Regions from separate parts of the Actinomadura sp. WAC 06369 genome, predicted to be linked through region 1. Evidence: riboswitches for the same ligand, from Rfam matches in the RefSeq annotation. Region 1 holds a riboswitch; each other region holds the start of a gene.
The links. Region 1 has a riboswitch for cyclic di-AMP ahead of DMH08_RS02510 (M15 family metallopeptidase). Riboswitches for the same ligand answer to the same signal wherever they lie in the genome.
Positions count from the first base shown of each region.

Region 2: another riboswitch for cyclic di-AMP. It lies ahead of DMH08_RS13660 (CHAP domain-containing protein); the one in region 1 lies ahead of DMH08_RS02510 (M15 family metallopeptidase).
Region 3: another riboswitch for cyclic di-AMP. It lies ahead of DMH08_RS22365 (CHAP domain-containing protein); the one in region 1 lies ahead of DMH08_RS02510 (M15 family metallopeptidase).

Region 1 covers NZ_QHJN01000006.1:18,108-27,883, reverse strand. The annotation lists gene DMH08_RS02530 (TIGR03620 family F420-dependent LLM class oxidoreductase) at 1-656, opposite strand, end outside; gene DMH08_RS02525 (pyridoxamine 5'-phosphate oxidase family protein) at 751-1,215, opposite strand; gene DMH08_RS02520 (SAM-dependent methyltransferase) at 1,771-2,568, shown strand; gene DMH08_RS02515 (TetR/AcrR family transcriptional regulator) at 2,578-3,261, opposite strand; gene DMH08_RS02510 (M15 family metallopeptidase) at 3,381-4,025, opposite strand; cyclic di-AMP (ydaO/yuaA leader) riboswitch at 4,029-4,206, opposite strand; gene DMH08_RS02505 (TetR/AcrR family transcriptional regulator) at 4,347-4,964, opposite strand; gene DMH08_RS02500 (oxygenase MpaB family protein) at 5,058-6,002, shown strand; gene DMH08_RS02495 (acyl-CoA dehydrogenase family protein) at 6,044-7,093, opposite strand; gene DMH08_RS02490 (acyl-CoA dehydrogenase family protein) at 7,090-8,262, opposite strand; gene DMH08_RS02485 (acyl-CoA dehydrogenase family protein) at 8,259-9,200, opposite strand; gene DMH08_RS02480 (acyl-CoA dehydrogenase family protein) at 9,197-9,776, opposite strand, start outside.
Region 2 covers NZ_QHJN01000040.1:19,622-29,397, forward strand. The annotation lists gene DMH08_RS13655 (FadR/GntR family transcriptional regulator) at 1-518, opposite strand, end outside; gene DMH08_RS13660 (CHAP domain-containing protein) at 662-1,453, opposite strand; cyclic di-AMP (ydaO/yuaA leader) riboswitch at 1,466-1,593, opposite strand; gene DMH08_RS13665 (Na+/H+ antiporter NhaA) at 1,915-3,798, opposite strand; gene DMH08_RS13670 (alpha/beta fold hydrolase) at 4,025-4,861, shown strand; gene DMH08_RS13675 (TetR/AcrR family transcriptional regulator) at 4,854-5,417, shown strand; gene DMH08_RS13680 (peptidoglycan-binding domain-containing protein) at 5,605-6,456, shown strand; gene DMH08_RS13685 (peptidase inhibitor family I36 protein) at 6,508-7,395, shown strand; gene DMH08_RS40090 (peptidase inhibitor family I36 protein) at 7,424-8,380, shown strand; gene DMH08_RS13695 (NBR1-Ig-like domain-containing protein) at 8,405-9,391, opposite strand.
Region 3 covers NZ_QHJN01000084.1:1,803-11,578, reverse strand. The annotation lists gene DMH08_RS22370 (C40 family peptidase) at 166-1,209, shown strand; cyclic di-AMP (ydaO/yuaA leader) riboswitch at 1,693-1,883, shown strand; cyclic di-AMP (ydaO/yuaA leader) riboswitch at 2,122-2,250, shown strand; gene DMH08_RS22365 (CHAP domain-containing protein) at 2,262-3,164, shown strand; gene DMH08_RS22360 (hypothetical protein) at 3,248-4,543, shown strand; gene DMH08_RS22355 (M48 family metallopeptidase) at 4,540-5,943, shown strand; gene DMH08_RS22350 (L,D-transpeptidase) at 5,949-7,208, opposite strand; gene DMH08_RS22345 (cytochrome c oxidase subunit 4) at 7,344-7,754, opposite strand; gene ctaD (aa3-type cytochrome oxidase subunit I) at 7,758-9,446, opposite strand; gene ctaC (aa3-type cytochrome oxidase subunit II) at 9,443-9,776, opposite strand, start outside.

The sequences.
Region 1 (9,776 bases):
GAGCGCAGCAGGTTGTTGGCGTAGTTCGGCAGCGACAGGTAGCCGCGCAGCCAGCCGGTCCCGATCGCCCGCGCCTCGTCCCGCGTCCCGCACAGGATCGCGGTCTGCTCCGGGAGGACGAGCGGGCCGTCGCCGAGCGCCTCGCGGGTCCGGCGGGTGTGCTCCACCGGGACGAGGTAGGGGTGCACCCCGCGGCTCCGCTCCTTCGCGGTCTGCTGCATCTTGGGGCCGAGCGCGGCCAGCACCCGGCTCGCGGCGGGCACCGGCGGCTCCGCCGCGTCGAGCCCGTCGAGGAAGGACGTCATCGCGGCGAGCGGCCTGCGGTACCGGCCGGCCTCCTTCGCGTCGACCAGCGGGGCGTGGCTCACCCCGATGCCCATCAGGAAGCGGTCGCCGTGCGCGGCGGTCAGCGACGCGTGCGCGGCGGCGGCGTCCGCCGGCGCGTGCATCCACAGGTTCAGGATGCCGGTCGCGACGACCGTCCGGTCGGTCGCCTCGAGGAGCCCGCCGACCGCGTCGAACAGCGGTCCGCCGACGTCCGGGATCCACAGCGCGGCGTACCCGAGCTCCTCGAGTTCCGCGGCGGCCTCCGCCGCCTCGCCGCGGTCGCCGTACCGCAGCTGCTGACTCCACACTCCGACGCCGGAAATCTCCACGTCACCCATCCCTTTCGGTCGCGGTCGTGATGATCACGCTACTCGCGCGCGGCCGCGGCCCGGGCGGTCGCCCCCGCCGCGCCGGGGGCGCCGGTCAGGCGAGCCAGCGGCCGTCGCGCATCAGCTCGCGGCCGCGCAGCTCGTTCTCCTCGCGCCAGGCCAGGACGCGCCGCGGCGCGACGCGGAACCAGCGGTACGGCGCGGACTGCGCGCGCGGGTCGAAGCCGGTCCGCGCGGCGAACCGGTCGGCCCGCTCCCGCGGCAGCGCGTCGATCTCGAGGACCTCGACCTCGCCGTCGATCACGGTCACGTCGCGGGTGGGCCCGAGGCCCAGCCGGACGGTGCGGGACGCGGCCAGGTTCCGGCCGGTGCGGCTGTCGCGCGGGGTGGCGAGGGTGAGCCGCTCCCCGTCCCAGTCGAACGACAGCGGCACCAGGTGCGGCAGGCCGTCCGGCGACGCGCTCGCCACCCAGACGTCGACGTCGCGGGCCAGGCGGTGCTCGGTGTCGCGGCGGCGCTCGGCGCGGGAGCGGAAGGCGGCGGTGGACGTGCTGGTCATGGTCACTCCTGGGGTCGGGGCCCGGCGGGCCGGTCGTTCGCCGTGGCACCAGCATGTCGCGGCGGGCGTCCGGGCGCCTCCGTGCCGACCACGGAAAGGGCCACGGACGGACGGCACGGAAAGCGGGCCGGACGGCGGGGCCGGTCAGCCCTCGCCGCCCGTGCCGCCGTGGGACGCCCCGACGGGCTCGGACTCGGGCGACCCGCGCTGCCGCAGGAAGAAGAACAGGGACAGGCCGTTGCCGTAGAGGAACCCGGCGATCCGGCCGCGCCCCTCCGGACCCCACGCGCGCCCGCGCCCGGTCGCCCCACACCTCGGCCCCGGCCGCCTCGCTCCCCGCGAGGCCGAGCCGCAGGATCTGCCGGTCGCACCGGGCGCCGGCCGTCTCCAGCCCGTCGACCGCCCGCGGGACGAGCGCGGCGCGCACCAAGCCGGCGGCGGTGCGGTGGTACGCGACCGGCCGCGAGGAGTTCCGTCCGGACAGGACCAACGGAACGTTTCGCCGATACCCTTCCGGTAAATGATCACACCGGCTCCCGCTAGGAAGCGACCTTCATGACCGAGAACCCCCCAGCGGACCTGCGCACCGACGAGCCGCATCCGGCCCGGGTGTACGACTTCTACCTCGGCGGCAAGGACCATTTCGCGGCCGACCGCGCCTTCGGCGGGCAGGTGCTGCAGATCTGCCCGCAGCTGCGGCCGCTGGCGCGGGCCAACCGCAGGTTCCTGGCCCGCTCCGTGGCCCTGCTCGCGCGCGAGCACGGCGTCCGCCAGTTCCTCGACCTCGGCACCGGGCTGCCGACGTCGCCCAACCTGCACGAGGTCGCGCAGGGCGTCGCGCCCGAGTCCCGCGTGGTGTACGTCGACAACGACCCGATCGTGCTCGCCCACGCCCGCGCGCTGCTGACCAGCCGTCCGGAGGGGGCGACCGCCTACATCGACTCCGACGTCGCCGACATCGACCGCATCGTGCGGGAGGCGGCCCGGACGCTCGACTTCGGCGAGCCGGTCGCGGTCAGCGCGCTGGCCCTGTTCCACTTCCTGCCCGACCCCACGCCCGCCGAACTGCTGGCCCGCCTCCGCGACCGGCTCGCGCCGGGCAGCTTCCTGACGATCAGCCACGTGCTCCCGTCCCTCCAGGACGTCGCGACGGCGTACCAGGGGACGATGGGCCTCGGGACGCTGCGCGACCGCGACCAGATCACCGCGCTGTTCGCCGACTTCGAGCTGCTGGAGCCCGGCCTGGTCGACCCGTTCCGCTGGCGGCCCGAGCTGGACCCCGCCGAGCGGGAGCCCGGCGACGAGATCGAGGGTCTGGGGGCGTGCGGGGTCGCCCGCAAGCCCGGGAGGTGACCCGGCGGCTCACCGCGCCCGCGGGCCGGCGCCCCCGTCCTCCGCTCCGGTCCTCGCCGGTGTGATCGCGCGGAGGCAGAACGCCGTGACGCGTTCCACGTCGCCGTCCGTGGGTTCGGTGCCGCCCCACACGTAGTCCGCGAGCAGGCCGAAGGTCGCGTGGGCGGCGAGCGAGGCGTCGAGGAGGGGGTCGTCGCTGCCGAGTTCGCGGAAGGGGCCGGGCAGCAGTTCGGCGAGGCGGCCGCTGGCGACGGGCGGTTTGGAGCCTGCCAGTTCGCTCAGCGCCCCCGCGTTCCACAGGACCGCGCGCGTCGTGGCGGCGATCTCCTCGCGGGCTTGGGTGAACACGCCGCCGACCCAGGCCCGCACCCGCCGCTCCGGGGTCGGCTCCTTGGCCATCCGGTGCGCGACGTAGCCGTGCAGGCGTTCGGTGCCGTCCTCGAGCAGCGCGGCGACCAGCGCGTCCTTCGAGCGGAAGTGGCGGTAGAACGCCTCGTTGGACAGCCCCGCGGCGCTCACGATGTCCGCGACGCGCGGGCGCGACGCCGTCCCGCGCTCCCGCATGACCTCGAGCGCGGCGTCGAGGAGGCGGCGCACCTCGCCGGCGTAGGCCGCGCCCCGCTTGGCCAGGGTGCGCCGGGCGATGCGGTCCGCGACGTCGTCCGACCGGCCGGGAAGATGATTCTCGCTCACACGAATGGGATTCTTGCACCGGGCGGGGCGGGGCGCAACGCCCGCCCGCAGCGCTCGGGGGCGAGCGGGCGGGCCGCCCGCCCCCGGACGTTCGGCGCCCCCGGGGGCACCCCGGGAGGTCAGTCGTTCTGGCCGACGTCGAACTCCCAGTGCCAGGGCTCGTACGGGTTGCTGTAGGCCCAGGCCGGGTGGATCCAGCCGTACTCCTCGGCGTTGTCCTCCAGCCACTCGAACTGCGGCGTGCCCTCTTCCTCGACGCCGCCGCACAGGTCGGCGGCGATGCCGAGCCCGTGCTTGCTGTTGCCGGGCGCCGCGGCCATGCCCGCGGGCATGCTCGCGTACAGCTCCGCCTGCCGCTCGTAGCTCCGGTAGGAGCTGCGGACGCACATCTCCTCGCCGAACCGCTCGTGGTAGGCGGCGTTCAGCTCGTAGAACGCGGCGGCGGCGTCGGCCCGGAGCGACTCGTCCTCCTGCGGCAGCGGGCACAGCTCCTCGTCCGGGATGCGCCCGTTGCCGTGGTCGAGGTCGGCGGCCTCCTTCGGCTTGCAGTCGGCCGGGAGCTTCGGGGGGCCGCTCTCGCGCTCCTCGGGGGCCGCCGACGGCGCGGCGCGGTGCGCCGAGAGCGCCGCGGCGCGCCGGTCGCCGCCGGGGTCCTCGTCGCCGCCCGACGACGCGAGGGCGAGGGACCCGGCGAAGATGCCCGCGAGGGCCATGCCGGCCAGCGGGGCGGTGACTTTCGTTGAAATGGCGTGCCGACCTATCACGGCTACTCCTTCCATGCCGCCTACCGGGTTAGCTGACGGATTCGGGCATGGAAGACGCCCTACGGCGCCTCGTGGCGAGGCGCCGATTCACCCCTGCGAAGCGACGCGGACCGGCCGGTCCGGGCGTCGATCGCGCTGGTTCCCCGGCTCCGCGCGGACGCGGACTCGGCGTCGCCGCCGTCCCCCGCACGCACGCGCGCCGGGGTGACGCGGACACTGATCGATGGTCTGGGCGCCCCTCCGGGCGCCGATGTGGGCATGACGGTACCAAAGCCCCAAAAGACCGCAAATGGGAGGCCAAGTCCGCCCCACCGGCGGCGGTCAGCCCCGCAGGTAGCCGATGACGAGGTCGGCGAGCTCGTCCACCATGCGCTCGTGCGGGACGGGCGGGCGGTCGAGCACGTACCGCACCGAGACCGAGCCGACGATCTCGGTCAGCATCCACAGCGTCGTGTCGACGTCCAGGTCCTCGCGGAAATCGGACCGGTTCAGCAGGAGCTGGACGCGGACCAGGTCGGTCAGCCGCCGCTGGAGCCCCGCGAGCTTGTCGAACGGGCCGAGCCGCGGGATCTGCTCGACGATGATGCGCAGCAGGTCGGCGTGCTCCTCGAAGAGCCGGATCTGGACGTCCAGGAGGGCGCGGCCCGCGACCGGCCACGGCTCGGTCATCGTGGCGTCGATCTGGGCGCCGAGCCGCTCGGTGAGGTGGTCGGCGAACCGGTCGACCACCGCGACCATGATGGCGTCCTTGTTCGGGAAGTACTGGTAAAGCGATCCGTTGCTGATCCCGGCGGCCGCGGCGATGCGGTTGGTGGACGCGCCGTCGTACCCGCGGTCGGCGAGAACGCGAGTGGCGGCGTCCAGGATCCTTTCGACCGTGCGGCGCGACCGGTCCTGCCGGGGGACCCTCCGGGGCGTCAGTCCAGGTGGGCGGCTCATGCGGCACCTCACAGCGAACGCGACTTGTAAGCGACTACTTATTCGCGTTCAACTTATCCCGTAGCCCCCTGCGCGCGGAAGGAAGACGAGGAGATGACGACCGAGCAGTTGACGACCGGGCGGTCGGCGACCGAGCAGCCGGCGACCGGGAAGATCGTCCCGGCCGCGGAGCGCGGCCGAGAACCGGTCCCCTTCGGACCGGGCTCGATCCTGTGGGACACGATGGGCCTGTACAGCTCCGCGGTCGCGGGCAACAGCGTCTTCATCCTGCAGACGATGCACCCGGCGATCGGCGCCGTGGTGGACCGGCTGTCGAGCTTCCGCACCGACCCGGTGGGACGCGCCATGCGCAGCTTCGCGTCGGTGCAGACCTGGGTGTACGGCGGGCAGGAGGCCATCGACGAGGGCCGCCGCCTCCGGGAGATGCACAAGCCGCTCAGCGCGGTCGACGAGGACGGGAACCGGCACCACGCGCTGTCCGCCGAGCCGTGGGCGTGGGTGCACCTGACCGGCTTCTACGCCGCGGTGACCGCGTCCCGCTACTTCGCGCCGGAACCGATGGGCGACGAGGAGCAGCGGCGGGTCTACGAGGAGTTCCTCGACCTCGGCCGCATCCTGCGGGTGCCCGAGCGGATGTTCCCGGCGACGGTCGCCGACTACTGGGACTACTTCGACGACATGGTCGAGAACACGCTCGTCCCGCACAAGGTCGCCCTCGAAGTCCTCGGCAGCATGGACAAGGTGCCCCCGAACGTCCCGGCGCGGCTGCGGCCGATGGTGGCGCCGCTGAGCCTCGTCGGGGGCAGGCTCGGACGGCTGATCACGGTCGGCACGCTGCCGCCGGCGGCCCGCGACAAGCTCGGCCTGTCCTGGTCGGCGTCGGACGAGCGCCGCCTGCGCGCCGTCGCGGCGGTCATCGGCCGCGGCACGCCGCTGCTGCCCGAGCGGCTCCGCTACATGCCGATCGCCTACCGGGCGCGGGAGGCGGCGCGGGCGCAGGAGAAGCTGCGCAAGGTCCTCGCCGACCGCCCCCTCTGACCGCCCCGCCCACCGCCCCGCCCACCGGGCCGGCCGCCGCGTCACGCGCGGGCGTAGCGTTCGGCCAGGCGGGCGCGGTGCCGCGCGGGCGTCCCGAACAGGGAGCGGTTGAGGGCCGCGCGCTTGAGGTACACGTGGACGCCGCTCTCCCACGTGTACCCCATGCCGCCGTGCAGCTGCATCGCCTTTCCCGCGACCTCGACCGCGGCCGCGCAGGCGTACGACTTCGCCATGGCGGCGGTGACGGCGGCGTCCGGCCCGCCGTCCGCCGCGACCGCCGCGGCCACCAGTTCGCGGGCCACCGACACCCGGACGAGCATGTCGGCGCACGCGTGCTTCACCGCCTGGAACGACCCGATCGGACGGCCGAACTGGCGCCGGGCGCCCGCGTGCGCGACGGTCGCGTCGAGCATCGCCTCGGCGAGCCCGAGGCTGTCGCAGGCGACGGCGACGGCGGCGCGGTCGCGCAGCCGCCGCGGCGCGTCCGGGACGCGGTAGCGGTGCACCGCCCCGGGCCGGACGGCGACGCCGTCGGCGGTCACGCGGCCGAGGCTGCGGGTGGCGTCGAGGACGGGGCGGTCCTCGATGCCCAGGTCGGCCGCGGCGACGTCGACGACGACGGCGCGGCCGTCCGGGTCCAGGGCCGGGACGAGGACGCGGTCCGCGGCGGCGGCGTCGAGGACGAACCCGGCCGAGCCGTCCAGCCGCGGCCCACCGCGCGGCCCGTCCGTGACCCGGAACGCCTCCGCGCCGTCGATGCCGTCGGCGTCCATCGCGACGACGGGGACGGCGGTGCCCGCGACGGTCTCGCGGAGCAGCCCGTCGCGGGCCGGGCCCGGGCGCAGCAGGCCGAGCGCCCCGATCGCGAGCGCCGCGACCGACGGGTACGGGCCGGGCGCGGCGGCCCGGCCGATCTCCCGCAGGACGACCGCGGCCTCGGCGAACGTGCCGCCCGCGCCGCCGAACGCGGCGGGGACCTCCAGGCCGGTCCAGCCGGCGGCGGCGACGGCGCGCCAGTCCGCCCGCTTCGCGAGCAGCCCGGACGCGGACGCGCGCAGCTCGTCGTGGAACTCGGACAGGTCGGCGGTCATCGGCCCTCCCCCGGTTCGCGGGGCAGGCCGAGCCCGCGCTCGCCGATGATGGTGCGCTGGATCTCGCTGGTGCCGCCCGGGATCGTCCACTCCCACGAGGCGATGAAGTCCAGCGGCCAGGCGCCCGACTCCCACCCGCTCGACAGGGGTTTGCGCAGGTCGGTGTGGCCGGTCAGCCCGGCTGCCTCGGCGCCGAGGTCGGTGATGCGCTGCAGCAGCTCGCTGTAGAGCAGCTTCACGATCGAGGCGTCCGCCGGGCCGGGGCCGCCGCTCGCGACCAGGTTCGCGCAGAGGGCGCGCAGCCCCGCCAGCTCGGTCTCCAGGGCGGCGAGCCGGTCCGCGGTCGGCGGGTCGTCGAGCGCGCCGGTCCGCCCGCACAGGCCGACGAGCCGGCGGAAGCCGCCCGCGAGGCGTTCGGCGAGTTCGAGCATGGTCATGCCGCGTTCGGCGCCGAGGGTCCGCTGCGCCACGCGCCAGCCCCCGTTCTCGGGCCCGATCCGGTTCGCGGCGGGGACGGCGACGTCGTCCAGGAAGATCTCGCAGAAGTGCGCCTCGCCGGTGGCCTGCCGGGTGGGGCGCACCTCGATGCCGGGCGTCCGCATGTCCATGAGGAAGTAGGAGATGCCGTGCCGCTTCGGCGCGTCCGGGTCGGTGCGGGCCAGCAGGAGGCACCAGTCGGCGTGCGCGGCGCCGCTCGCCCAGCACTTCTGCCCGTTGACGACGTAGGCGTCGCCCTCCCGGCGCGCGGACGTCCGCAGCGCGGCGAGGTCGGATCCGGCGTCGGGCTCGGAGAAGCCCTGCGCCCAGATCTCGCCGTCGAGGATCGCGGGCAGGTGCCGGCGGCGCTGGGCGTCGGTGCCCGCCGCGAGCAGCGTGGCCGCCGCGTGGTGGATCGCGACGAACGCCAGGACGAGGCGGGGCGCGTCGTGGGCGGCGAGTTCCTCGTAGAGGACGGCCTGCTCGGCGACGGGCATCCCGCCGCCCCACGCGGCGGGCCAGTGCGGGACGGCGTACCCGGCCCGCCGCAGCTCCTGGAACCACTCCTTCTGGAAGGCGGCGAACTCCTCGTCGGGGACGCCGGTCTGGGCGCGCCGCCAGTCCTTCGGGACGTGGTCCCGGCACCAGTCGCGGACGCCCGCCCGGACGTCGTCGAGGCGGGCGGCCGTCACCGGTCGCCGCCCGGGAACAGGCCGGTCAGGCCCCGGCGCCCGATCCGGCGGGTCAGCCGGTCCGCGGTCGCGGACGGGCCGAGGGGCAGCCGCCGGATCGGGCGGCTGTAGCGCGACAGCCACGACAGCGGGGACTCGTCGCAGAAGCCGACGGCGCCGTGCAGCAGGTGCGCGGTGCGGAACACGGCGTCGGCCGCCTCCAGCGCCGCGAGCCGCAGCGCGAGGGCGTCGTCCAGCGCTTCCGGCAGGTCCGCCTGGACGCTCCACAGCGCGTACTTCGCGAGGGCTTCGACGCCGCTCCGCTCCACCTCGGCGTCGGTGAGCCGGAACCGGACGCCCTGCTGCTCGGCGAGCGGCCGCCCGAACTGCTCGCGGGCGAGGACGTGCGCGCGGGTGAGGCCGACCGCGCGGTCGAGCATCCCGAGGAGCGTCCAGCACGGCAGGATCAGGCCGAGCGCGACGTCGCCCGCGCCGTCCGCGTCGAGCGGGCGGAGGTCGAGCCCGGTGACGAACGCGGACGCGCGGGGCCCGCCGGCCGGCGGGAGGGGGGCGGCGGCGCCGCGGCGCCCGTCCAGCGTCACCGCGGTCCAGCGCAGGCCGAGCCCGGCCGCGGGGGCTTTGGGGGCGGCGCCGGCGACGACCGCGAGCGCGTCGGTGTCCAGGTCGGCGGGGCGGGCGAGGCGTTCGGCGACCGGGTAGGGGACGGCCCAGTGCCCGGCGGCGCGGCACAGCGCCGCCGCGGCTTCGAGGTCGGCGGGGTCGCGGCGCGGTTCGAGGTCCCACGCGCCGAGGGCGTCCAGCACCGGCGCGACGCGGTCCGCCCGGCGGGCGGGTTCGCGCTCGGCGTCCCGGACGAGCGCGTCGCCGCCCGCGGCCCCGAACGCGCGGACCGCCTGCCGCCCGTACTCGGCGGCCTCCTCGCTCGGTTCGGTGTTCACGGCGCCGCCAGCAGTGCGCGGGCCAGCAGCATCCGCTGCACGTCGATGCTCCCGGAGGCGACGGTCGAGGCGTGCGCGTACGTCCGGTGGTCCTCGACGGCGCGGCGGAACCGCGCGGCCTCGGCGTCCGCGCCCGGGTCGCCGTCCGGGGCGGGTTCGGTGCACTCGGCGATCTCCGCGAGGACGTCGGCGCTGTCCTGGTCGAGCCGGGTCACGGCGATCCGGTAGGCCGCCGCGTCGGCGGGCGCGACCCGGCCCTCGTGCTGCACGGCGACGACGCGGTAGGCGAGCAGGCGGGCGCGGCGGCAGTGCGCCAGCATCCGCGCCCACCGCACCCGCAGCTCGGCGGGCAGCTCGTCCCAGGCGTCGCCGAGGACGCGCGGCGCGGCCTGCAGCAGCCGCTCGCAGCGCGCGTAGCGGGCGATGCCGACCCGTTCGAACGACAGGACCTCCTGGACGACCGCCCAGCCCTCGCCGGCTTCGCCGAGCACGGCGCCGGGGCCGACCCGCACCTCGTCGAGGAACACCTCGTTGAGGTGATGCGGGCCCAGCAGGGCGCCGATCGGGCGGACCTCG
Region 2 (9,776 bases), on a different contig from region 1:
AGCACCTCCTCCACGACGTGCGCGAGGCCGGCGAACATCACGTTTCCCGATGCCTCCAGCAGCAGCCGGTGGTAGGCGATGTCGTGCTCGAGGAACGCGGCCAGGTCGCCGGCCGCGCCCGCCGTCTCCAGCGCCGCCCCCAGCTCGGTGATCCGGCCGCGCTGCCGGACGTCCGCGTGCCGGGCGGCCAGCGCGGCGGCGGGCGGCTCGATCGCGGTGCGCAGCTCCGAGAGCTGGTGCAGGTGGACGTCCCGGTCCGGCCCGCCGAGCCGCCACCTGATCACGGCGCGGTCGTAGGAGTCCCACTCGTCCGCCGGCAGCACCGTGACGCCGGTCCGGCGGCGGCTGGCGACCAGCCGCATCGACGCGAGCACCTGCACGGCCTCCCGGGCGACCGTCCGGGAGACGCCGAACTCCTGCTGCACCCACTCCAGGTTGACCTTCGCCCCCGGCTCCAGCGCCCCCGAGACGATCAGCGGTCCGAGCTTGGCGAGGACCTCCTCGTGCAGGGTCGGCATGCCCGCCAGGGTACCCGCGGGCGGTCCGGCGGCCCGGCGCCCGGGCGCCCGTCCGGAGACGCCGAAGGCGCCCGGCGGGGATGCCGGGCGCCTTCGGGACGCGCGTTGGATCGGGCGCGTGTTGGATCAGGCGCGTAAGGGGATCAGGCGTAGTCGGGGTAGCCGTAGCCGACGACCTGGCCCTTGTCGCGGGTCTTCTCCTGGACGGAGTTGTCGACGTTGCCCTCGATGGTGTCGATGGTGCCGTCGCCGTTGTCCTTCTCGACGATGCCGACGTGGTCGATGGCGCCGATGGAGCCGCCCGAACCCGCGCCCCAGTCGTAGAAGACGACCGCGCCGGGCTTGGCCTCCTGGCCCCAGCGGTCCTGGTCCTTGAACCAGCTCGCGTGCTGGACGGTGTAGGCGTCCCAGCCCATGTTCTTGACGCCGGTCTGCGAGCCGAGCCAGGACACGAACATGTCGCACCACTGGGCGCCCTTGTAGGCGTCGACCGAGAAGCCGCCGTCGCGGGCCGCGGTCGCCTCGGCGTGCGGCGTCGAGACGTACCAGTCGTGGAACTTGGTCATGTCGCCGGGCCCCTCCTCCTCGATGCCGACCTGCTCCTTGGCCAGGTCGATCACCTCGGACGCCGCGACGGCGCGCGGCGGGACCTTCCAGCCCTCGGCCTTCGCCTCGGCCGCGGTCATCGCGCCCGACGCCTCCGTCTTCCCGGAGTTCTGCGCCGCCGCGACGGTACCGCCGCCGGCCGCGCCGTGCGCCTCGGTGGCCGCGTCGGCCCCGCCGAGGGGGTGGAAGGCCGTCAGCCCGACGGTCCCGGCCAGCACCGCGCCGACGGCGACGCCGACGGCCCGCTCCTCCGGGCTCAGCCGCTTCACGGCGGCCTGCGGGTTGAAGCGCTTCACGGACTCGCTAAGTCGATCGAAACGACCGGTCATGCAGGGAATCTCCTTGTCTCCCATGGCGCCTACCGGGTTAGCTGACGGATTCGGGCATGGAAGAGCCCTACGGCGCGCTCGGGACGCGCCGATTCACCCCTGGTACTCGGGTCCCCGGCTCCGCTCGGCCCTCAGGGCCTCGTGCGGACTCGGCCTGCGCGCCGCGATGCGGCGCTGGATTGTCGGATTTCGCTGAGCGACTGCTCTCGGGCTCCGGTGAGCGACCGCTCCCGGAGGGCGCGCGTTCCTGGCGCGCGTCGCGTGCGTGATCCGCTCCGCGACGACGGCCGCATCCCTGGCACGGCCGACCGCGGCACTCGAAGTGCCGCGTGGTTCAGGTCGAAGGTACCAACCATCCCCGGGAAAGCAAACCAAGTCAAAAGCGATCTTTTCCCTGGTCAAGTGCCTTCCAAGGACTTACCAACACCCACCCGCCGGATGTTCTTCCCGATCTTTGCCCGTCAGTCCGAAAGGGCGGCGCGCGCGCGAGCGGCGCGGATCGCGGCGGACAGGCTCGCGATGTCGTAGGCGCCGTGGTGCCGCCGCCCGTTGACGAAGAAGGTGGGCGTGCCCGCGACGGTGCTGAGGTCGGCCGACTCGATGTCCGCGGCGACGTGCGCGGCCCCGGCGCGGGCGTCCATGTCCCGGGCGAAACGCGCGAGGTCCAGGCCGACGCGGGTCGCGTGCCCGCGCAGGTCGTCGGCTTGCAGGTCGCCCTGGTCGGCGAGCAGCGCGTCGTGCATCTCCCAGAAGCGGCCCTGGCGCGCGGCGGCCTCCGCGGCCTCGGCGGCGAGCTGGGCGTGGAGGTGGACGTCGGTCAGCGGCAGGTGCCGCCAGACGTACCGGACCTCGTCCCCGAAGTCCGCGAGGAGCCCGCGGACGACCGGTTCGGCGCGGCCGCAGTACGGGCACTCGTAGTCGCCGTACTCGACGATCGTCACCGGGGCGTGCCGCGGCCCGCGCACGTGGTCGCGCTCGGGGTCGACGGGCACGGCCAGGTCGACGATCGCCTCCGCCCGCCCCAGCAGCGCCCGGAGCCGCAGCCCGGGCGGCAGCGCGGCGAGGACGGCGGTGACGAGCCGGGAGGTCAGGAACGCGGCCGCGAGGGTGCTCAGGACGCCGATCTTCGCGTCGTCCAGCACCTCGCCCTCGAAGGCGTGCGTCGCGATGAGGAGGGAGACCGTGAACCCTGCCGCGGACAGCGTGCCGCCGGCGGTCAGCGCCCCCCAGCCGACCGGGATCCGGACCCGCCCGCGGGACGCGGCGGTGGTCAGCGCGGCCGCGGCGACGACGCCGAGCGGCTTGCCGACGGCGTACCCGATGAGGACGCCGAGGGTCACCGGCGACGTGAAGGCCCGCGCGAGCTCGCCGCCGCCGACGTGGATCCCGGCGTTGGCCAGCGCGAACACCGGGACGATCACGTAGCTCGTCCACGGGTGGTACAGGCGCTGGAGGCGGTCGTTCGGGGAGATCGCCGACGCGATGCGGGCGCGCACGTCCCGTTCGAGTTCGGGGGTGGGCTGCTCGCGGAACAGCCGGAACAGCCCGCTGGCCCGCTCCAGGTCGGCGCGCTGCGCCGGGTAGGCGTAGGTGAGCAGCCCCATGACCAGCCCGGTCACGATCGGGTCGATGCCCGATTCGAGGAGCGCCGCCCACATGACCACGCCCAGCGGCGCGTAGACCGTGCCCCGCCGCACGCCGAGGCGCCGCACGCCCAGGATGACGGCGAACGTGACGGCGGCGGCGGCGAGCGCGGGCACGGAGAGGCGGTCGCCGTAGGCGACGGCGATGACGCCGAGGGCCAGGAAGTCGTCGACGACGCTCATCGTGAGGATGAACACCCGCAGGCCCGGCGGCAGGCGGCGGCCGACGACGGCCAGCAGGCCGAGGGCGAACGCGGTGTCGGTGGACATCGCCACGCCCCACCCGCCCTCCGTGCCGTGCCCCGCGTTGATCGCGAGATAGAGGGCGATCGGCACGACCATGCCGGTGAGCCCGGCGGCGAGCGGCAGGGTCAGCCTTCTGCGCTCGCGCAGCTCCCCCAGGTCGAACTCGCGGCGGGCCTCCAGCCCGACCACGAAGAAGAACAGGGTCATGAGCCCGCTGTTGACCCATTCGGTCAGGTCGAGCGAGATCCCGTACGCGCCGAGCCGGACGGACAGGTGCGTCCCCCAGAACGCCTCGTACGCCGCGGGCGCCGCGTTGGCCCACACGAGCGCGGCGGCGGCCGCCGCGACCAGGACGGCCGCGCTCCCGGTCTCCGTGCGCAGGAAGTCGCGCAGCGGGGTGCGGGCGGCGCCGCCGCACTGCGTCCGCCCCGTGTAGTCGCCGGATCCGCGCGCCATGGCCGGACGCTCAACCGCCGCTCGGCGCACGGTCCGCCATGAGCATGTCCCCCTTCCGGGCGCCGCCGCGCCCGTCCGTCCGCCGCCGGGTCCCCGCGGCGATCACCGCGTGGACCCCTTCCCGCATCCCCGCCGAACATGACCCGCCGAACATGACCCGCCGGATGTTGACACCGTTGGCGAATGACATTAGCTTTTAGCTAACGCTCTTAGCCAAGGAGGCGCCATGACCGAGTACCTCGCCGTCGACGGCGGCACGATCGCCTACGACGTGACGGGTTCCGGCCCGCTGATCGTCCTCGCCCACGGCATGGGCGACAGCCGCGCCGCGTACCGCGCGATGATCCCGGCCCTGGTGGCGGCCGGCCACCGGGTCGCCGCGGTCGACCTGCGCGGCTGCGGCGAGTCCAGCGTCGACTGGTCCGACTGGAGCCGCACCGCCATCGCCGGCGACCTGCTCGCCCTGATCCGCCACCTGGGCGGCCCGGCCGTCCTCGTCGGCCACTCGGTCTCCGGCGGCGCCGCCACCATCGCCGCCGCGCTGGAGCCCGAGCTGATCACCGCCGTCGTCGAGCTGGCGCCGTTCACCCGCAAGCAGTCCGTCCGGCCCGGCGACCTGCGGGTCAAGCGGTTCAGGCGCGGCATGCTGCGGCTGCTCGGCGCCGGCGCCCTCGGCAGCCTGCCGCTGTGGCGCTCCTACCTCGACGTCGCCTACCCGGGCACCAAGCCGGACGACTGGGACGAGCGGATCCGCCGCATCGACGCCCTGATGCGCGAGCCGGGCCGGATGAAGGCCATGCAGCGCATGGGACGCAGCGCCCCGACCGACGCGGGCGAGCACCTCGGCGGCGTCCGCGGCCCGGTCCTCGTGGTGATGGGCACCCTCGACCCCGACTGGGCGGACCCGCGCGCCGAAGGGGAGGCGATCGTGGCCGCCCTCCCGTCCGGCCTCGGCCGGCTCGAGATGATCGAGGGCGCCGGGCACTACCCCCACGACCAGTTCCCCGACCAGACGGCCGCGCTGGTGCTCGACTTCCTCCGCGAGGCGGACGCCCGTGCCTAGGGCCGGGCTGGACGCGGCGGCCGTCGTCGCGGCGGGCGCGGCCCTCGCCGACGAGGTCGGCTTCGGCGGCCTGACGATGAGCCTGGTCGCCGCGCGGGTCGGCGTGCGGACGCCGTCCCTGTACAAGCACGTGGACGGCCAGGAGGACCTCAACCGGCGCATCGCGGCGCTGGCGCTGACCGAGGCGGCCGACGCCGTCGGCGACGCGGTCCGGGGCTACGCGGGCCGCGACGCCCTCGCCGCCGCCGCGCGCGCGTTCCGCGCGTTCGTCGTCGAGCACCCCGGCCGGTACGCGGCGACGATCGGCGTGGAGCCGTCCGGCCCGGACGACCCGCTGGCCGCCGCGGGCGCGAAGCTGCTCGGCGCGTTCATGGCGGTCCTGCGCGGCTACGAGGTCCGGGAGGCCGACGTGGACCACGCCCTGCGGCTGCTCCGCAGCCTCTTCCACGGCTTCGCCACGCTCCAGTCGGGAGGCGGCTTCCAGTGGAGCGCCGACGTCGACGAGAGCTTCGAATGGCTGATCGACTTCGCCGACCGCGGCCTGCGCGACCTCTGACAGCGTCCGCGCCGCGGCGTCGATCCCCGCCCCGACAGGGGTTTCCGCTGTCAGACGGCGCGCGCGGCTGTACGGAAGGGCACTGCGGACAAGCTGACAACAACGATCTTCTTGTGGATCGGCGAGCGGTCGGTGACGGTGGTTCCGCCATGGGCTTCGCCCCCAGCTCCCGCATCCAGGGGAACCGATGAAGCTGCCCTTCACACCGTCCGCCATCGCCGCCGCCGCGCTCGCCGCGGCCGGGCTGCTCGCCCTTCCGCTCGCGACGCACGGGACGCCCGCCGCGCGGGCCGCCGCCCTGCCGAGCGTCGACATGGAGGCCACCGTCAAGGCGGCCCAGATCGACCCGCGCAGGGCCGACGACACCCGGACGCCCGGCGCCGAGGCGAGCGTGCTGCTCGTCGAGCAGGCGCTGCGAGACCGGGACCTGCTCGACCCGCGCTGGGTCGACGGGTACTTCGGCACCACGACGATCGCCGCGTACGCGAAGTACCAGAAGTCGCTCGGCTACACCGGCCTCGACGCCAACGGCCTGCCGGGGAAGACGTCGCTCGCCAAGCTCGGCACCGACCGCTTCCGGGTCACCCGCACCCTCACGCCGGGCGACCGGGTGTCCGACGGCGGCGTCGTCCTCAACACGCGGACGCGGAGCATGCTCGCCGAGGCGGAGCGGCTGTTCGGCCGCGCGTTCGTCATCGAGCAGGGCTCCTACAACCCCGGCGGCGACCCCACGTCCGCGGGCACGCACGACGGCGGCGGCGTCGTCGACCTCTCGGTCGCGGGGATGACGCCCGCCGACCGCACCGCGGCCGCCCGCGCGCTGCGCCGGGTCGGCTTCGCGGCCTGGGTGCGCAGCCCGCGGCAGGGCGACTGGCCGTGGCACATCCACGCCGCCGCCATCAGCGACACCGACCTCTCCAGCCAGGCCCAGCACCAGGTGGGCGACTACTACCTCGGCCTGGACGGGCTCGCCGCCCGCGGCCCCGACGACGGCCCGAAGGTGACCATCCGCACCTGGGAGGAGTACCGCCGCCGCTGACCCCGCCCACCCGTTCCGCAGTCGCAGTTCCGCGAACAGAAGGAGACCAGCATGAGCACGTTCACCAGGATCCTCACCCTGTCCACCGCCGCGATCGCGCTCGGCGGCGCGGCGTCCGCCCTCGCGGCGCCCGCCTCGGCGGCCGCCCGCAACGGTGTGTGCGAGAGCGGCGAGTTCTGTTACTACTACAACAGCAACAACGCGGGGTCGGTGTCGGACTTCACCGGCTCGCTCGCCAACTACGGCACCGAGCAGCCCTCCTGCTACGACTTCAAGGGCGCCGGCAACGGCAAGGGCCTGTGCATTAAGAACGAGGCCGCCTCGGTGTGGAACCGCAGCACCAAGACCGTCCGGGTCTACTACAACAGCAACTACGGGGGCGCCTACCAGGACTTCAAGGCGGGCGCCAAGGGCAACCTGAACGCCACCCTCAAGAACAACAACGCCTCGCACGAGTTCTCGCCGTCGGCGCGGACGAACATGTCGTACGCGCTGTACAAGGCGAGCGGCGGCCGGATCACCGCCGGCTTCGACGGCTACGAGAGCACGCCCGGCCGGCACGAGGGCATCGACTTCGCCCGCGGCATCGGCTCGGACGTCCACGCCCTGACGAGCGGCAAGGTCATCTACGTCGCGCGCGGGGCCAACGGCAGCGGCGGGCTCTCCACCGTCTCCGTCTACAACTCCTCGCTCAACAAGACGGTGATCTACCTGCACACGGCGCCGCGGTCCGGGGTGAGCGTGGGCGACTCGATCAGCCGCGGCCAGGTCATCGCGGACGAGGCGTGGCGCGGGGTGTCGTCCAGCTCGGGCGCCCACACGCACGTCGAGATGCGTCCGGGACGGCAGACGCACGCGGCGAAGAGCGTCGGCGACCCGGTCCTCGACAACCCGAACCCGAACTCGTTCTGGCGCTCGCAGGGCTACAACGTCCGATAACGCGGCCCGGCGGAAGAGGATGACGACTGTGTCGACACGAACCGGACGGCTCGCTCCGCGACTCGTCCCGAGGCTCGTCGCGGCGGCCGCCGCGGTGCTGCTCGGCGGGGCGGTCCTCGTCCCGGCGACCACCGCGTCGGCGGCGGCCCGCAACGGCGTCTGCGAGAGCGGCGAGTTCTGCTACTACTTCAACAGCAACAACGCGGGATCGGTGTCGGACTTCACCGGCTCGCTCGCCGACTACGGCACCGAGCAGCCCTCCTGCTACGACTTCAAGGGCACGGGCAACGGCAAGGGCCAGTGCATCAAGAACGAGGCCGCGTCCGCCTGGAACCGCAGCGGCAAGACCGTCCGGGTCTACTACAACAGCAACTACGGCGGCGCCTACCAGGACTTCAAGCCCGGGACCAAGGGCAACCTGAACGCCACCCTCAAGAACCAGAACGCCTCGCACGCGTTCCTGGGCTCGACCCCGCCGACCGGATGCAAGACCGACGGGACGCACACCAAACTGCCCACGACGATCCTGGTGTACCGGGTGTCGCTGAACCGGGTGGACCGGGTCGACTTCAAGACGTACGTCAAGAACGTCCTGCCCAACGAGTGGATCACGAGCTGGCCGACGGAGTCCCTGCGGGCCGGGGCGATGGCGGTCAAGCACTTCGGCTGGTACTGGGCGCTGCACTCGACGCGCAAGACGCCGAGCGGCCAGTGCTTCGACGTCTACGACAGCACGTCCAGCCAGGTGTACAAGCCGGGCTCGGCGAAGGCGTCGACGAGCGCCGCGGTGGACGCGACGTGGAACACCCGGATGACCCGGAGCGGGAAGATCCTCCAGGCGCACTACTGCTCCACGACGACGGCCTGCGGCGCCTGGGTCACCGGCGACTGGATGTCGCAGTACGGCTCCCGTGACAAGGCCAACGCGGGCTGGAGCCACTCCAGGATCCTCAAGGCCTACTACAGCGGGATCGTTCTTTCCTGATCCCCCGATTCCCTGATCCGCCGATCACGGGCCCCGGTTCCCCGTCGTGTCGTCCACGACGGGGAACCGGGGCCCCTGGACGATGACCTGGAAGTTGACCGGCCGACTCCCGGGAAACACCACTTTTCCGGCGGAGTCCACCATCTTGAAGCGCACGTAACATAAACCCGGCTTCTTGGGGGTCGTGATGTCGACCCGGATGTCGACCATTTCACCGGGCCCCGTGTCGTCGATCGGCACGTCGGAGATGGTCTGGCATTGGTCGGCGCGCTGCGGCAGGTCGAGGCGGCGCAGCGAATACCCCTCCCACGGCACGCTCCCGCTGTTCTTGATCCGCCACACCTTCGCCACGGTCCTGCGGGCGCCGACGCGCGTGCAGTCGGGCAGCGTGACGTCCGTGATGAACGTGGCCGCGTCCCCCTTGTGCAGGGGCGGGGCCGGCGGCGGGTTGGTGGTGCGGACCGGGCAGTCGGTCGGGGACGGCGCGGCCTTCGCCGGCCGGGCGCCGGACGCCCCCGGACCGTTCCCGTCCGCGGCGGAACCGCGGTTGACGACGACCACGACGAGCGCCACCGTGCCCATCCCGACGGCCGCGGTGGCGAGCGCCGCGGCGGCGGCGCGGCTCGGCCGGAGGCGTCCCCGCCGCCCGGCCACCGGGACGGCCCGCACGCCGTCGCCCGCCCCGCCCGCGGTCTCGCCGGGCGGCGGCGGGGGCGTTCGCGGCGCGTCCGCGTCCCGCACGGCGTCCGCGTCCCGCACGGCGTCCGCGTCCCGCACCGCTTGGGCGTCGTGCGGGACGTCCGCCTCTCGGGCGGTGTCCGCGTCCCGGACGGCTTCGGCGGCCGGGGCGTCCGCGGAGGCCGCGGCGCCCTTCGCGGGCGCGGACCGGACCGTCCGGTTCGCGGTCTCCCAGCGGTCGCGGTACGCGGCCGGGTCGCCGCCGCACGCCTTGACGAACTCGGCGGTGGTGCCCCAGCTCGGGAGTTTGTTCCCCTTCGTGGCTTCGTGCAACGTCGTATGGGAGATGGCCCCTGACCGGCCCGACATCTCCCGGAAAGGCGGATTGCCGACCGAGTTGCGCAACTCGCGCAGAGCCCTCGCGAAATCCGCGATCGCCGCCTGTGCACGCTTGTCGTCCACCGGGTGAAGCTAACAGCGCCCATGGTGATCACTCAAGCCCGGATCGGTAACTGCGGGGTCCGGGACAAGGCAGAACGGTTTCCCGCGCGTGAAGGATCGGTGGCCGGAAAGAACGCGCAGGTCATGGACGTCCCGGCGGCGAGACGCCGGCACCCGACCGGCATTGTCGGCGAAAGGGAAGGGGTCTGTCGAAATGGGACGGAAATGAGACCGAGTGGAGCGGAGCCGCGGCCGCGCTGCTGAGAGCAGATCCGCC
Region 3 (9,776 bases), on a different contig from region 1:
GGCCGGGACGCCGCCGCCTCCGGCGTTGTGTGATCTTGTGGTGACCAAAAGTGGGTGTTCGGCGGAGAAGGCAAGCAAATAGTGATGAACCGGTTGTGAGCGGTGTGGGGCCTCGCTACTGTCGTCGGCTGATTGTGTCGTCGACGAGAGGGGCTGATTTCGACCGTGACCGATGATCACATCGGGGAGCCCACGCGCCGCAAGGGCGGGCTCGGGACGGCGAGAGCGTTTCGCGGGCTGGCGGTCGCCGCCTGCCTCGCCGTGACGACCTCGCTGGTGTCCGCCCCGGTGGCGGCGCACGCCGACCCGCAGCCCACGGCCGCGGAGGCGCAGGAGAAGCTCGACGAACTGAACAAGAAGGTCGACCAGTACGTCGAGAAGTACAACGACATCGGTGAGAAGCTCAAGATCGCCAAGAAGAAGTACCAGGCGGCGAACAAGAGCGCGACCGAAGAGCAGGCGAAGTTCGAGGAGCAGCGCCGGACCGTCGCCCAGATGGCCGCCAACGCCTACAAGAAGGGCGGCGACGACGCCACGAACGTGGCGAGCTTCGCCAGCAGCGACGACCCGCAGGCGATCCTCGACCAGTCCGCGGTCTTCTCGCTGCTGTCGCGCGAGCGCAGCTCCGAGCTCACGCAGTTCATCGCCACCGCTCAGCGGCTCCGCCGGGAGCAGGCGGCGGCCAAGACCGCCTACGAGGAGGTCAAGGCCAAGTCCGACGAGATCAAGAAGCAGAAGGCCAAGGTCGAGAAGGAGATCGACAAGCAGCAGAAGCTTGTCCGCCGCCTCGGCGGCACGACCTCCTCCTCGAGCGGTTCGGGCAGCGTCGGCGGTACCTACAACGGTCCCGCCAGCGGCGCTGCGGGCACGGCGCTCGACTTCGCCTACGCCCAGCTCGGCAAGCCGTACGAGTACGGCGCCGAGGGCCCGAGCACCTACGACTGCTCCGGTCTCACCATGAAGGCGTGGGGCGCGGCGGGCGTGAGCATCACGCGCACCACGAACTCGCAGTGGGCCGCCACCAAGCGGGTCGCGAAGAGCGACCTGCAGCCCGGCGACCTGGTGTTCTTCAGCGGCCTCGGGCACGTGGGCATGTACGTCGGCAACGGCCAGATGATCCACGCGCCGCGTACCGGCAAGAACGTCGAGGTCGTGAGCATCACCTCGGGTTACTACCTGAACAACTACTACGGCGCCGGGCGCCCCTGACACACACCCCCGGGTGCCAGGAGCGCCCCGCGACGCGGGCCTCGGCCGAGGTCCCGGAGCGGGCGCCGGAGACGACGGACCAGGTCCTACCTGGTCCGTTGTCGTTTTAGTGGGGATTTGCCTCCGCTTGAAGCTTTGGTACGTTGTCCTCACTCGCGGCGCCCTCCAGACGCCGCGGCCCGCACGGCACATCCAGTGGTCGTGCGACGGGCGGCGCGCCCCACGCGCCGTCTCCCCCCTTCCGGCGGCACGCCCCACGTGTCGCCTCCCCCCGGCGGCACGTCCCCCGTGCCGCCCGCGGCACCGCGACGGTGCCGCGGCGGTCCCGCCGAGGCCCCGCCTCCGCGAGACCAGGCCGGCCACCCGCCCCGTGCGCACGCGGCAGCGTGCATGGAGCTGTCAGCGTTCCACGAGGTGAGGGCACGGCCCGGGCGGTTCCCCTGGACAGGGCCCGCCGTCATCACAACAGCAGCGCCGCTCGATCGCAGCGGCACGCCGAATCCGCCTCGCGCGGAGCCGGGGACCCATTCGCGTCGGAGTCCGGACCGTTCCGGACGGGCATTCCGACGCCGGGGTGAATCGGTCCGTCCCCTGGACACGTCCAGCGGACGGCCGTAGGGCCACTTCCCGCCCGAACCCGTCAGCTAACCCGGTAGGCGTCTGGAAGAAACGGAGTGTGAATTCTGTCCGACATCCCCTCAGAAATTCGTCGGGAGACGATTCTCGACGCGTCCCGCATGCCCTTTGACGGACATGTGAGGACCATCTAGCCGAAACGGCATTCCAGGGCGCGGCCGCCGGCCGACCGGCGGCCGCGCCCTCCGCCTCCCCGCGGGCACCGCGCCCCGGGAGGCCGACCATCCGCACCGGCGCGCCCGCCCCCGGGCGCGCCGCCGCCGAGTCCGCCGCGGCCGCGCACGGCCGCCCGCGGAGCCGGGGACCCACCAGTTCTTTCGGGGTGAATCGGCCTGCCCCCAGGCCGTAGGGCGGCTTCCACGCCCGAACCCGTCAGCTAACCCGGTAGGCGGAATGGAAGCCAAGGAGCAATCCCCGTGGCAGGCAAGCACCGGGCCGCCAGGCGACGCACGCCCGGCCCGTTCCCCCTTTCCAACCCCCTCCCCTCCGCCCTGCGGAGGTCCCCCCGGTCGTGGAGCGCCATTCCCCTCTCGTGGCGCACCACCGGCGGCGTCGTCGTCGGCGCGGCCGTCCTCGGCACCGCCGCGGCGACCGCGCAGGCGTCGGTCCTGCAGTTCGACTCCGGAACCGCCAAGACCGCGGCCGAGTTCGCGGTCGTGCAGGACGGCGGCGACCGGGGCTCCGGCGGCTCCGCGGCGTCCGACGACGCCGGGGAGCCCGGCGGAGACGACGCGGGCGCCGGTTCCGGCTCCGGGTCCGGCGGCGGCTCCGGCGACGCCGGGTCCGGCGCGTCCGGGGACGGCGGGTCGGAGGAGAAGAAGAAGAGCAAGCCCACCGCGCAGGACGCCATCGCGATGGCGGAGAAGCAGGTGGGCATCAAGGAGGACGCCAACGGCGAGACGAAGTTCAACGACTGGTACGTCGAATCGGAACGGTCCAAGAAGACGGTCGAGCGGGACGGCGGTTCCCTCGCCGGCTACAGCGACGCCGCCTGGTGCAGCATGTTCATCTCGTGGATCGGCTCCCAGATCGGGGCCGACGACCAGTTCGGGCACGACGCCTACACCGTCACGCACGCGCAGTGGTTCAAGGACGAGGGCCGCTGGGGCACCGAGCCCGAACCGGGCGCCATCGTCTTCTTCGACTGGGGCGGCAGCAGCTCCATCGACGCCATCGACCACGTCGGCATGGTGATCGAGAAGATCGACGACGGCACCGTCAAGACGGTGGAGGGCAACACCGACAGCGCCGTCAAGATCCGCGAGCGCTCGACCTCGACCATCGTCGGCTACGGCTACCCCGAGTACGCCGAGAAGTGACACGACCGGATTGACACCGTCCGGGCGGGTCCTCCGGGTACATGCGTCCGGGGGCACAGGTCCGGGTGCATAGGATCGCGCCCATGAAGGACGACCCCGCCCCGGACGGCGCGCGCGGCCCCGTCTCGCGCCGCAGGGTTCTCGCCCTCGGCGCGGGCGGGGCCGCGCTGCTCGCGGCGGGCGGCGCGGGCCTGCTCGGCGCCCGCTCCGGCGCGGCCGGCCCAGCCCCCGGCCGGACCGCGGACCGGACGGGCGACACGGCGCGGGCGGCGGGCCCGTTCGAGCCCGCGCGGGCCGCGGCCGTCCTCGCCCGCCGCGCCGAGGCGGTCCGGACCGGCGACCGCGCCGCGTTCCTCGCGACCGTCGCCGCCGCGCCCGAAGGGTTCCGCGACGCGGAGGCGCGCCGCTTCGACAACCTGCGCCGGCTCCCGCTCGGCCGCTGGCGCGAGGAGGTCGTCGACCCCCGCCTCGACGAGGACGGCGACGCGGTGGTCGTCCGCGTCGAGACCCGCTACCGGTTCCGCGGCTTCGACGACGGCGACGCCGCGCGCGTCCGCCAGCTGACGTTCGCGCCGCGCTCCGGCGCGTGGGCCGTGACCGGCGACGGCTCGGCCCGCGGGTTCGCCGACGACGCCGCGATCTGGGACGCCGGGCCGCTCGCCGTCGCCGCGGGCGCCGCGAGCCTCGTCATCGGCGACACGACCGGGCTGGACGGCCTCGCCGCGCTGCTCGACGCCGCGGTGCCGGCCGTCACCGACGTCGTCGGCACCGGCTGGGCGCGCCGCGCGGTGGCGCTCGCGCCCGCCGACCCCGCCCTGGCCGCGGAGCTCGCCGGGCCGGGGACGGACGTCGCGTCGTTCGCCGCCCTCGCCGCCGTCACCCCCGGCCCCGGCGGGAAGGGCGGGCGGGACCGCGTCGTCGTCTCGCCCGCGCCGTTCGGCCGCCTCAACGACCTCGGCCGCCGGGTCGTCCTCACGCACGAGCTGACCCACGTCGCGACCGGCGGCGCCCGCGACGACACGACCCCGCTGTGGCTCATCGAGGGGTTCGCCGACTACGTCGGGTACCGCGGCGCGGGCATCGGCGTCCGCGACGCCGCCGCCGAGCTGCGCCGCGAGGTGGCGGCCGGGCGGGTCCCCGCGGGACTGCCCGCGCCGGACGACTTCGCCGGCGACGCGCGGCGGCTGTCGCAGGCGTACCAGGAGTCCTGGCTCGCCTGCCGGATGATCGCGGAGCGGTACGGTGAGGCGACGCTCGTCCGGCTCTACCGGGCCGCCGGGCGCACCCCCCTGGAGACCGCGCTGCGCGAGGAGCTGGGCCTCGCCCCGGACCGCTTCACCGCGCGGTGGCGCGCCTACCTGACGAAGGAGCTCACGTGAGCCAGCAGGACGGGCGGCTGCGGCGCCCCCGGATCGCCGCGACCGTCGCCGCCGCCGCGCTGTTCGCCGCGGTCGGGACCGTCCTGGCGCTGACCACCCCGTGGAACCCGCTGCCCGGCCCGGTCCCCGGCGGCCGCACGGCCCCCGACCCGGCCGCGGACCACTCCCCCGCCGAGATCGCCCGCAGCGCCGCGTTCGACTCCGCGCTCAACCCGCCCGCGTACGCGGGGCTCGCCGCCGGGCTCGCGGTGGTGCTCCTGCTCGGCCTGACGCCGCTGGGCGCGCGGCTCATCCGGTTCGCGACGGCGCGCGTGCCGCGCCGCCCGCTGCGCGTCCTCGTCGCCGCCGCGGCGGTGACGACGCTGCTGTGGCTCGCCGGACTGCCGTTCGACGTCTGGGGCGAGACGGTGCTGCGCGACTACGGGCTCTCCACGCAGAGCTGGCCCGCGTGGTTCGCGGACGAGCTGAAGTCGCTCGGCCTCACGTGGGTCGTCTACGGCCTCGTACTGCTGCTCCTGTACGCGGCGGTGCGCCGCTTCCCCCGCTACTGGTGGACGGGCGCCGCCGCCGGCGGCTTCACGCTCGTCGTCGCGGCGTCGTTCGCGTACCCGGTGGTGGTGGAGCCGGTCTTCAACCGGTTCCACTCGCTGCCCGAGGGGCGGCTGCGCACCGACCTGCTGGCGATGGCCGAACGCGACGGCGTCCCGGTCGAGGACGTCCTCGTCGCGGACGCGTCCCGCCGGACGACCTCGCTGAACGCCTACGTGTCCGGGTTCGGCTCGACGCGCCGGATCGTCCTGTACGACACGCTGCTGGAGTCGCCGCCGGAGCGGGTGGAGTCCATCGTCGGGCACGAGCTCGGCCACGCCGACGACGGGGACGTGCTGTGGGGGACGCTCGTGGGGGCGCTCGCCGTCGCGGGCGGCGTGTGCCTGCTGTACCCGCTGATGACGTCGCCGCGGCTGCTGCGCCGCGCCGGGGTCGTCCCGCGCGGCGGAAGCGCCCCCGAAGCGGCCACCGGCGCGGACGAGAGCACCGGCGCCGACGCCACCGCGGGCGCCGCCGCGCGGGGCGGCGGGGCCGCGGACCCGCGGTCGGTCGCGCTCGTCGTGGCGCTGCTGGCGGTCGCGATGCAGCTCGCCGCCCCCGTGCAGAACCTCGTCAGCCGCCGGATCGAGGCGCGGGCGGACGTCCACGCCCTCGACCTCACCCGGGACCCGGCGACGTTCGTGTCGATGCAGCACGAGCTGACGGTGCGCAACATCTCCGACCTGAGCCCGAACCCCGTCGAGCGGTTCCTGTGGATGTCGCACCCGGCGGGACCCGAGCGGATCGCGATGGCGCGCGACTGGGCGCGCCTGCACGGCGTCCGGGTCCCGCCGCCGCGGTCCGGCGGCTGACCCGGTCAGCTCCCGGCCGGCTGCCCGGCGGGCCGGTCGGCCTGCGCCGCCAGGTTCGCCGGATCGGCGTTCGGCCCGATCTTCACGGACCGCTTCAGCGCGCCGCCCTTCACCCACTTCTTCCAGTCCATCTGCCAGTAGCTCCACCCGTTGTAGGGCTCCAGCTCCCGGTCGGTGCCGGTGACAACGATCGGGTCGCCGCGCATCGTCATCTCGTAGAACCACTCGGCGTTGGACGGGCTCACGTTGATGCAGCCGTGGCTGACGTTCGAGCTCCCCTGGCTGCCGACGGACCAGGGCGCGCTGTGCACGTACTCGCCGCTGTCGGAGATGCGCACGGCGTCGTCCACGACGAGGCTGTACCCGCCCGCGCTGCCCGGTGCGATCCCCATCCACGAGGACGTCATCGTGACGGGGTCGTCCTTCTGCATCGCCAGGTGGATGCCGTTGGTGGTGGTGAACCTGCGCTCCGACCCGTCGCCCATGCTGGTCGGGATCGTGCGCACCTTCTTGCCGTTGACCTTCACGACCATCTTGTGGGAGTCCTCGTCGGCGGTGCTGACCTGGGAGTCCCCGACGGTGAAGGCGATGCGCTGGTTCTTGCCGCCGTAGACGCCCTTGCTCGTGCTCACCCCGGCCAGGTGCGCCTGGAACGTCACCTTGGTCTGCGCGGGCCAGTACTGCTTCGGCCGGAAGACGACCTGCTCGTCGTCGACCCAGTGCCAGGCGCCCTCGACGGGCTTGCTCGCGCGCACCACCAGCGCCCGCTCGACCGCGGCCTTGTTCTCGACCGGCTCCTCGAAGTTCATGATGATCGGGATGCCGACGCCGACGGTCTCCCCGTCGAACGGCGCCCCGAGCGTCATCGGGTTCGTCTTCTCCGCCGCCGCGGTGGTGAACTCGCTCCGCACCGTCCGGCTCCGCCCGTCCTCGCCGAGCGCCGTGGCGGCGACCGTGTACGTCTTCCCGGGCATGAGCGCCCAGCGGGACCGCCACGCCGTCCCGTCCTCGGTCAGGCTCCCGTCGACGGCCGTCCCGCCGGTCGTCACCTTCACGTCGGCGATCGTGCCGCGCTCCGCCCGGACGGCGATCGGCGCGTCCGGCGCCACCGTCCCGCCCTGGCGCGGCGACACCGTGAGCTCGACGGACCGCGCCGTCGTCTCGTCCTGGGCCGTGCATCCCGCGGCCGCCGCCGCGCCGACGCCGACGAGCAGCGCGACGGCCCGCCGTCCCCGGTCCCTCGGTCCTGAGCAACGAAACCGCACTGGTGGACCCCCCGGTCGTCCCTGGGCGCCCATTTCGTCCGCTCCGGCCCGGTCGCTGGAGCGACGCCCAGTATGTGAAAGGGCCGGTACCCGGGAAATTCCGGATACCGGCCCTTCATGGGCGGTTTTTACCGATCAGTGGGCGAAATGACCCCGGTAGTACTCGAAGACCAGGCCGATCACCGACATGAGGATGGCGACCGTACCGATGATCACGAGCCACCAGCCGAACACCAGGCCCAGCGTGATCGCCGCGGCCGAGAGGCCGATGTACAGCGGCCACCAGCTGTGCGGGCTGAAGAAGCCCAGCTCGCCGGCCGCGTCCGCGATCTCACCCTCCGGGTCGTCCTCGTACAGCGGGCCCGCGTTGGCCCGCTCGAGGCGCCGCACCGTGAAGTGGATGTAGAAGCCGATCAGGCCGGCGAGGCCGACGGACAGCGCGAGCGCGGTCGTCCCCGTCCAGTCGTTCGACCAGTACCAGTACACGACGTCGGTGATGAGGAAGAAGATGGCGCATCCGTAGAACATGAACGCCTGAACGCGCATCGGTCAGTCTCCCTTCGAGACGGCCGAGCCGCCGGACGCGCCGGCCAGTTCGCCCTTCGCGCCCACATGCGGGTGGTGCAGGTCGAACGCGGGCCGCTCGGACCGGATCTTCGGGATCGAGTTGAAGTTGTGCCGCGGCGGCGGGCACGACGTCGCCCACTCCAGGGACGCGCCGTAGCCCCACGGGTCGTCCACCTCGACGCGCTTGCCCTTCTTCCACGTGATGTAGACGTTGTAGAAGAACGGGAGCAGCGAGGCGCCGAGGATGAACGAGAAGATCGTCGAGACCACGTTCAGTCCCTCGAACTCGGCCGCGTAGTCGGCGTACCGGCGGGGCATGCCCGCGGCGCCCAGCCAGTGCTGGACCAGGAAGGTGCCGTGGAAGCCGATGAACAGCAGCCAGAAGTGCACCTTGCCGAGGCGGTCGTTCAGCATCTTGCCGGTCCACTTCGGCCACCAGAAGTAGAAGCCCGCGAACATCGCGAACACCACGGTGCCGAACACGACGTAGTGGAAGTGCGCCACCACGAAGTAGGAGTCGGACAGCTGGAAGTCCATCGGCGGCGACGCGAGGATGACGCCGGTCAGGCCGCCGAACAGGAACGTGACGAGGAAGCCGAGAGACCACAGCATCGGTGACTCGAACGTTAGTTGGCCTCTCCATATCGTTCCGATCCAGTTGAAGAACTTCACGCCTGTCGGCACGGCGATGAGGAACGTCATGAAGGAGAAGAACGGCAGGAGCACCTGGCCGGTCACGTACATGTGGTGCGCCCAGACCGTGATGGAAAGGCCCGCGATGCTGATGGTGGCGAACACCAGGCCGATGTAGCCGAAGACCGGCTTACGGCTGAACACCGGGAGGATCTCCGTCACGATCCCGAAGAAGGGCAAGGCGATGATGTACACCTCTGGATGCCCGAAGAACCAGAAGAGGTGCTGCCACAGCAGCGCACCGCCGTGCGACGCGTCGAACACGTGCGCGCCGAACTTCCGGTCGGCCTCCAGGGCGAGCAGCGCGGCGGCCAGCACCGGGAACGCGAGCAGGACCAGGATGGAGGTCAGCAGGACGTTCCAGGTGAAGATCGGCATCCGGAACATGGTCATGCCCGGCGCGCGCATGCACAGGATCGTGGTGATGAAGTTGACCGCGCCCATGATGGTGCCGAAGCCCGACATCGCCAGGCCGAGCACCCACATGTCGCCGCCGATGCCCGGCGAGCGGACCGCGTTCGACAGCGGGGCGTAGGCGAACCAGCCGAAGCTGGCGGCGCCGTTCGGGGTCAGGAACCCCGCGAGGACGATCAGGCTGCCGAACAGGAACAGCCAGTACGCCAGCATGTTCATGCGCGGGAACGCGACGTCCGGCGCGCCGATCTGCAGCGGCATCACCACGTTGGCGAAGCCGGCGAACAGCGGTGTCGCGAACATCAGCAGCATGATCGTGCCATGCATGGTGAACAGCTGGTTGAACTGCTCGTTGCTGACGACCTGGAGCCCCGGCTTGTACAGCTCGGCGCGCATGACCAGGGCGAGCACGCCGCCGATCAGGAACATGAAGAACGACGTGATCAGGTAGAGGTAGCCGATCGTCTTGTGGTCGGTGGACGACATCCACGAGGCGATGATCCGCCCCTTGCTCGTCCGCGACGCGGAGACCGGCGCGCTCGGTGCCTTGCTGATCGTCGTCAATTGGCACCCCCCGCGGCTTGGGTCGACGCGGCCTGCTTCTTGGCCTTGGCGTCGGCGATGAACTTGTCGTACTGCTCCGGCGTGACGACCTTGAGCTGGAACAGCATCCGGCTGTGGTCGACACCGCAGAGTTCGGCGCAGCGGCCCTCATAGGTGCCGAGCTTGTTCGCGGTGAACTCGAACTCGTTGGTGTAGCCCGGCATGACGTCCTTCTTGTAGATCATCGCCGGGACCCAGAACGAGTGGATGACGTCGTTGGCGTGCAGCCGGACGCGGATCTTCTCGTTCGCCGGGACCGTCATGACGGGCTTGGCGGGCGCCGGGCCGTTC